DNA from 2 places in the Fervidobacterium nodosum Rt17-B1 genome. Region 1 is predicted to be linked to the other one. Evidence: riboswitches for the same ligand, from Rfam matches in the RefSeq annotation. Region 1 holds a riboswitch; the other holds the start of a gene.
What was found. A riboswitch is a leader RNA that binds a small molecule or an ion and turns the genes downstream of it on or off. The one in region 1 is predicted to bind cobalamin.
Positions count from the first base shown of each region.

Region 1 (3,807 bases):
TTGTAGTTAAAAGTTGTGATATTACAGTCAAAGCCTTCGACAAAGAGCAGACATTTGAAATATATGAAGAAATCATCCAAGAAGGTTACAACAAAATATTCCCAATCAAACTTACGAAAATACCTACTGGGGAAGTTGTTGTGGTGAATTATAAATCCTTCTACAGCGTTCCGAAAGTACCTTTATTCACGCAAGGTACACTCGTAGAAGAGATGAAAAAACGTGGTCTTGGAAGACCATCTACGTATGCCACAATTGTAAGTCGATTACTTGAGAGAGGATACGTCGTAGAAAAAGAAGGATACCTGATACCGACACCGCTAGGTGAGAAAGTGTACAAATTCTTAAACTCCAGTCCAGAGAAATTTAAATTTGTAAGAGAAGACTTTACAAGAGAACTTGAACAACTTATGGACAAAGTAGAACTTGGCGAAGAAGATTACCAAAAGATACTTAAAAATCTAAAAATGGAAATTGAGAGAATTTGAGGATTTAAAAAAATTTAACCCCATTCAATCGGAAAATTGAATGGGGTTTATTTTTAGAGAATAGAGATATTTATAAATGAAAAAACATTTCAAAGAAAACTAAAAAACATATCTTCAGTAGACTACCAAAACCAAGTTTAGTTTTAAATGATACATATTTATTTTATGATTTCTTCCCATGCTTTGTTGTAAAGGTCGATTTTATCACCAAGGTAATCGATTATTTCGCAGTTCTCAAGGTCTGAGATTTCGTAGATATTTGCCACTTCTTTGTAATTTACCGCATCTGTAACAGGTGATGGAATCATTAGATAATCTGAAATCTTTGCTGAGATTTCCGGTCTAAGGATGAAGTTTATGAATTTGTAAGCCAAGTCTTTGTTTTTCGATGTTTTGAGAATTACCATGCTATCTATCCAGAGTGTACCTCCTTCTTTTGGAACGAAGAATTCGAAGTTATCGCGTTCCTCTTCTGGAATTAATTGGAAGACGTTTTCTGGATAACCATGGACTGCCCAAAATTCGCCATTAACTACTCCTTGTGCGTAAGTTGTGGCGTCAAATTTGATGATATTTTCTTTCCATTTTAGTATTACTTGCTTTGCCTGTTCGATTTCTTCTGGGTTGGTTGAATTGACAGAGTATCCTAAATATTTGAGCGCGGCTCCAAACACTTCGCGCATATCGTCAAGTAATGTGAGTTTGTTTTTTAAATCTGCGCGTTCGTATATGCTCCAGGATTTCTCAAAGCTTTTCAAGAATTTTTTGTTTACAATAATTCCTGTTGTTCCCATCATGTATGGAACGGAATATTCATGGTCTGGGTCGAATGTTGTCTTTGAAAGAACGATAGGGTCAATATTTTTTATGTTCGGTATCCTAGAAAGATCCAATTTTTCCAGCATTCCATCGTTTATCATCATTCTAACATGGTCTCCAGATGGGAAGACGATGTCGTAACCAGTCCCGCCTTGTTTGAGTTTTGAGTACATTTCTTCGTTTGAAGAGTATGTATCGTATACGACTTTGCAATTGTATTCTTTTTCGAATTCTTTTATAACCTCTTCGGGGATGTAATCCGCCCAGTTGTAAATATGCAATGTGTTTGAACGATTACAGCTAGAGACTAAATTGAAAAGAAGAAAAGAGGAAAGCAAAATTAATAAAAAAAGCAATCCAAACTTTTTCATCATCGTTCTCTCCCTCCTTAGTATGATTTTGCGATTTAATTATATCAAATAATAATTTGAATTTGAATATTTGTATGGTAGAATAAAAACAAACCGAATAAGTTTGACTACCTAGTGTGCCGGGAACACCGGTGGAAATCCGGGGCTGCCCAGCAACCGTGAGTGGGGACGAAACCTACATTGATGCCACTGGCTCATTTCGATGAGCTGGGAAGGCGTAGGGAGTAGAATGAACCACGAGCCGGGAGACCGACATTAGGTAGATTTCTTTCCTGAAAGCTTGGGCTTTTCAGGAAAATTTGTTTTTAAATTATTATAGCGTGGATTAGAAAGTAAGGGGGAGAGGCGTATGGAAACAGGGAAGAAGATTAACAAAGAAACTTTACGTAATGATATTTTGAGAAGGCTCAATAATCTTACAAAACCGGTCGGAAGTTTGGGATATCTTGAGTACTTAGCTCTTAGAATGGGGCTTATCCAGGGTAAGGTTATTCCAGATCTTCCTGAAGATAAGAGGGTTTATGTATTTGCGGGAGACCATGGGGTTGTTAAGCAAGGGGTTTCAGCTTATCCAAAAGAAGTTACAAAGCAGATGGTGTACAATTTTCTCAACGGTGGAGCCGCTATTAATGTTTTTTCACGACACGTTGGAGCAACTGTTTATGTTGTCGATGCAGGTGTTGATGGTGATTTTCCGATTGAATCTCCTTATCTTATCAGAGCAAAGGTTGGTTTTGGGACGAATGATTTTACGGAAGGCCCTGCGATGACAAGGGAACAAGCGTTGTTGTGTATAGAGTACGGGAGGAAAATAGCGCGCGAGGCGATAGAAGATGGTGCTGATTTGCTCGCAGTTGGCGATATGGGGATTGGTAATACAACAACCGCCACGGCAATCGCGGTTGCTTTTGGATACGATATAAACGAGATAATCGATATTGGGACACCGATAAGTACAGAGGAATTGAAGAGCAAGAAAAGGGCTGTTTTAAAGGCAATTGAGGTAAATAAGCCAAATCCGTCCGATCCAATCGATGTACTCCAGAAAGTTGGAAGTTTTTGTATAGGCGAGATGGCAGGTTTTATTCTTCAAGCTGCTGAGATGGGTGTGCCGATTATCATCGATGGTTTTCCGACAACCGCTGGTTTGTTATTGGCTTGGGAGATTAATTCAGAAGTAAGGGAATATGTCTTCGCAGGTCACAAATCGAAGGTGAAAGGTCACAAGGTGATTTTAGATACCTTAGGCTTGAGACCTATCCTTGACCTAGACATGCGCCTTGGTGAAGGTACCGGTGCTGTGCTTTCTATGTCGATAATCGAAGCCGCAATAAAGATGATTAGAGAGATGGCTACATTCGATAGTGCGGGTGTTTCGAAAGGGACTGATCAGTGATGATTCTCGTAACTGGTGGTGTGAAGAGTGGGAAGAGTTCTTTCGCTTTGAAACTTTCTGAAGAGTACAATAAAAAGGCATTTTTGGCAACGGGCGTACCTTTCGATGAAGAGATGAAGAAACGTATTGAAAAGCACAAAGCAGAGAGGGGAAATGATTTCGATACGTATGAGGAACCAATTAACGTTCCAGATACTCTTAATAGTATCGCCGATAAGTACGATGTTATAGTCTTTGAGTGTGTTACAACATATCTTGGGAATTTGTATTATTATGCGGTTAACATAGATAATTATTTAGATAAGCTGTTGGAATCGTTTAAGAATGTGAAATGCGAGTTGATAATTGTTACTAACGAGGTTGGTTGGGGCGTTATTCCAGAAAATGAGCTTGCAAGAAAATATGTTGAAACTCTAGGGAAGTTGAATTCAAAAATTGCTAATATATCTGACCAAGTTTATTTAGTTGTGAGTGGAATAGGGGTACGGATAAAATGAAGAGAGCAGAGAGGCAATTGATTGGTACTACTTCGTGGCTTGTACCTGGTACTTATTACGAAAACGCTCGTTTAGTTGCCCAACTTGTCGATTTCGTTGAATTATTAGTCTATACGTGGGATTCGGATACGTTTGATTTGTTCGAAAGGGAAATCGGTAAGCTCAGAACTCTCAGTGAAAATTATGGCCTTAAGTATTCCATACATTTACCAACCGATAGTTTGAAGAATGTTGGG
Region 1 is NC_009718.1:1,473,859-1,477,665, forward strand. It holds gene rgy (reverse gyrase) at 1-488, shown strand, start outside; gene FNOD_RS07135 (extracellular solute-binding protein) at 647-1,681, opposite strand; cobalamin riboswitch at 1,776-1,950, shown strand; gene cobT (nicotinate-nucleotide--dimethylbenzimidazole phosphoribosyltransferase) at 2,028-3,074, shown strand; gene cobU (bifunctional adenosylcobinamide kinase/adenosylcobinamide-phosphate guanylyltransferase) at 3,074-3,571, shown strand; gene cbiR (cobamide remodeling phosphodiesterase CbiR) at 3,568-3,807, shown strand, end outside.

Region 2 (3,807 bases), 740 kb from region 1:
CATCAAGAATTGTCAACAAAGTTATACTTAAAGGAGAAACTGTACCTTTTATAATGGAATTACCACGGTACAGGCTTCCAAAATTATCAAATATAGCAGTGTATATGTGGAACAGAGGTAAACATTTTATCGAAAAAGCTGGAACAATAATCTTTGCAGCAAGCATAATTGTATGGGCACTCTCGTATTTTCCAGATCCAAACAATATTGAAAATAGTTTTGTTGCCATGATTGGCAAATCTCTAGAATTCTTATTTAGGCCTTTAGGTTTTTCATGGCAAACAGTTTCCGCACTTATATTTGGTGGTGTAGCAAAAGAAATTATAGTATCATCATTCTCACAATTCTACAACGGTATTGAAAACGTAGTGCTTTCACCTGCTACAGCAGCGACGTTGATGGTATTTGTTCTAGGTTACATACCTTGCTTTGCAACACTTGCAGCTATAAAGGCGGAAACAAATAGTAACAAATACACGTTGTTTGCGATACTTTATAGTTTAACCATTTCTTATTTTATCGCATTTTTGGTTAATATTTCTTGGAGGCTGTTATCATGAAGTACATAAATTTGAATCTTTGGATATCGATATTTTCTTCTTTCCTTATATCTATTATGTATATTTTTGAAAAACAGTATATATTTGCACTTATACTTTTCACATTTTCTCTTGTATTTTTAACAAGCTTCAGAGAATTTGGCAAACCAGCTATATCATACCGCATAGCGCATCTTTACGTTGGAAATATCCTATTTTTAATAACTGGTGGGTACGTATTTCTAACATTCATATTTTCCATGATTAATAAAATTTTTGGTGAATCTATCTATAAATTAACTAACGCGGATATCGTTCTGATGATATTTTCGCTGTATAACATTTATAACGTACAAAAACTCAGAAAATTAGCTTTTAAGAAATAATGCTTATCAAAAAACATGTATATGTAGCTTTAATTCAAGAAAGTAAATATTGAATTTTGAAAAAGAGTGGTTTATAATAAAATTTAAGGATAAAAATATAAATAAACCTCCCTTTGCATGTTGAAAGGGAAGCCCGGTGAAAATCCGGCGCGGGGCCGCCACCGTGAGTGGGGACGAAATTCACAATATACCACTGGCCTAATTTTGGCTGGGAAGGTGTGAAGAGTAGGATGATCCACGAGTCGGGAGACCTAACATGCAAAGGAAGGGAGCCATCCACCACGTAGCCTGGGGATGGCAAAAAATTTTTGCATAGAGGAGGGGTTTGTGTATGAAAACTTTGAGAAAAGTCTGGTTATTGGTACTGTTATTGTTTACGGTTCTTTCCTTAGCTATTGCGGTTGTTGATGATGCAGGAAGAATTGTAAACATTCCTATGCCACCTCGTAGAGTAGTTTCCGCGGCACCAAGTGCAACAAGGTACCTTCAAGCTTTGGGATTGGAATATAGGATTGTTGGAGTTACAGCATGGGATAATTACAAAAAAGCGGAAAATATAGGTAACATGGTTCCGCTTAATATTGAAAAAATTTATTCTTTAAAGCCTGATCTTGTACTGATGTTTGGTGGATTCCAATTCCCAGAGGTTGAGAAACTTGAAAAAGCAAATCTTACCGCTTATGTTTTGAACGCCAACACTCTCACCGACATAATAAAAGCAGTTGGACAACTCGGAGCAGTTTTCAACGTAAAAGAAAAAGCAGATAAAATTACCAACGAATTGAGGCAAAAAATGACTGAAGTTGGTCAAAAAACTTCAAAAATACCTCTTGAAAAAAGACCTACAGTATTTTTCACTATAACCGTACCTGATGAAAAAGTAAAAGAACTTTGGACAGCTGGTACGGGGTCCTATATGAATGAACTTATTGTTATTGCTGGCGGTAAAAATATCGCAGCTCCATATTCCGGAAATAACGGTTGGTTATCGGTAAGCTGGGAATGGTTGGTACAACAAGATCCCGATGTAATTATCATTGGTGCTTATGGTGATGTAAAGTCTGTTGAACAGGCTGTCAAAAATCATTCAATAATGAAAAATCTTAAAGCTGTGAAAAACAACAAAATCTTTGTAGTTGATGGTGACGAAGTAAGTCAAGCGGCTCCACATATATTCAAATATCTCGATATTTTCTATAATTTCTTCTATGGAGGAAAGTAATTTGTCCAAGTTAAAGTCTTTGATTTTAAAAACAGGGAGATACTCTCTCCCTGTTATTTTTGTTGTGGTCTTTCTCTTAAATCTATCCTTCGGTACAGTGAATGTAAGCGTTTTCAAAATTTTTAAACTTTTAACTGAAGATTCTCCAGAAAAGTACATGATATGGAATTTAAGATTTCCAAGGGTACTCATGGCAACACTTACAGGTATCGCACTATCAATCGTTGGTAACACTTTCCAAGCAATTATGAAAAATCCTCTTGTTGATCCATATTTAGTGGGAACATCCGCGGGTGCAAGCTTTGGAGCTTTACTTGCTGTATATTTTGTGGTCAATTCTATTGCACATGTAAGCATTCCAACAATGAGCTTCATTTTTGCGGTAATTGCTTCTCTTATGACTATAACTTTGGCAAGAAAAGGGAGTGTAATACCAGTAGTTCATCTCGTACTAAGCGGTGTATTGGTGAGTACGATGTTTTCTGCAGGCAGTATGTTATTATTGAACATAGCGCAAAAAACTTTAGTAACAGGTCATGTATGGCTCTTTGGCTCATTTTCTGGTATTACTTTTTCTGATATACCTGTTCCAGCATTATCATTAGGTGTTTTCGTTTTTTTATCTTTATTGTATAGCAAACAACTTGATGCGATGTCACTTGGTGAGAAGGAGGCAAAAAGCCTAGGAGTAAATGTTGAAGGCGTAAAGTGGCTTTTTTATTTGCTTGGTTCATTTGTAACTGCAGCATTTGTATCTAAAACAGGAATTATTGGCTTTGTAGGTTTGATAGTCCCGCACATGGCACGCATGATATCTGGACCTTCACATAGAAAAAACATTCCGTCGACGATTTTAATTGGTGGATTATTTATGTCAGTGTGTGATACCCTTTCACGTACACTTCTCAATCCTGTGGAAATACCAGTTGGTATAATAACCTCCTTAATTGGCGCCCCGTTTATGTTTTGGCTCATGAAAAGAAAAAGTTGATAGAAATTGCAAACTTGTACAAAATTAAGCACTAAATGTGCTATAATTTTATTTAGATTTTATACAAAATTATTTGGGGGGATTTTTGTGAAAAGGTTTTATTCAAGCATTTTTTTGTTTATTGGAATACCTATACTTTTGTTTTATTTATTCTCATGCTCCAACATTTCAGTTTTAAGCATAAGAAACTTAAAGTATGATAACAACGATATAACCCAAGTAACCGAGACCATCTCAGTAGACAGAACTAAAGAATTTTCAGTCACCGTAACTGGAAACAACCCAACCGTTACATGGAAATTGGATGACATTACATTTGCCTCGGGGCAAAATTTGACAAAATTAAAGTTAAATGATTACGCATCAAAGCTGAATTTGAACTCTGCATTTTTCAATATAGAGCACACACTATCAATAACAGCTAGTGATGGTAGAAAAAGTGTCAGCATAGAAAAAAAGATAAAAGTTAATAATCTCCAACCTGTAGTAATTATAACACCTGAAGTTATAACTGAAGAAACCGAAGAAGTTACTGTTAATATATCTGATCCTGAAAATGATGGAATAATATCATCGGTAAAAGTCTTGAAGTTGGACGGAAGCATAATTTGGAAAAATGAAAAAGACCTCCAAGTAAAAATACCAATTAAAAGTTTTCCAAGAGACAAT
Region 2 is NC_009718.1:266,038-269,844, reverse strand. It holds gene feoB (ferrous iron transport protein B) at 1-560, shown strand, start outside; gene FNOD_RS01330 (hypothetical protein) at 557-925, shown strand; cobalamin riboswitch at 1,027-1,198, shown strand; gene FNOD_RS01325 (ABC transporter substrate-binding protein) at 1,257-2,147, shown strand; gene FNOD_RS01320 (FecCD family ABC transporter permease) at 2,149-3,138, shown strand; gene FNOD_RS01315 (hypothetical protein) at 3,226-3,807, shown strand, end outside.
Region 2: linked by a shared signal. The riboswitch ahead of FNOD_RS01325 (ABC transporter substrate-binding protein) and the one ahead of cobT (nicotinate-nucleotide--dimethylbenzimidazole phosphoribosyltransferase) in region 1 are both predicted to bind cobalamin.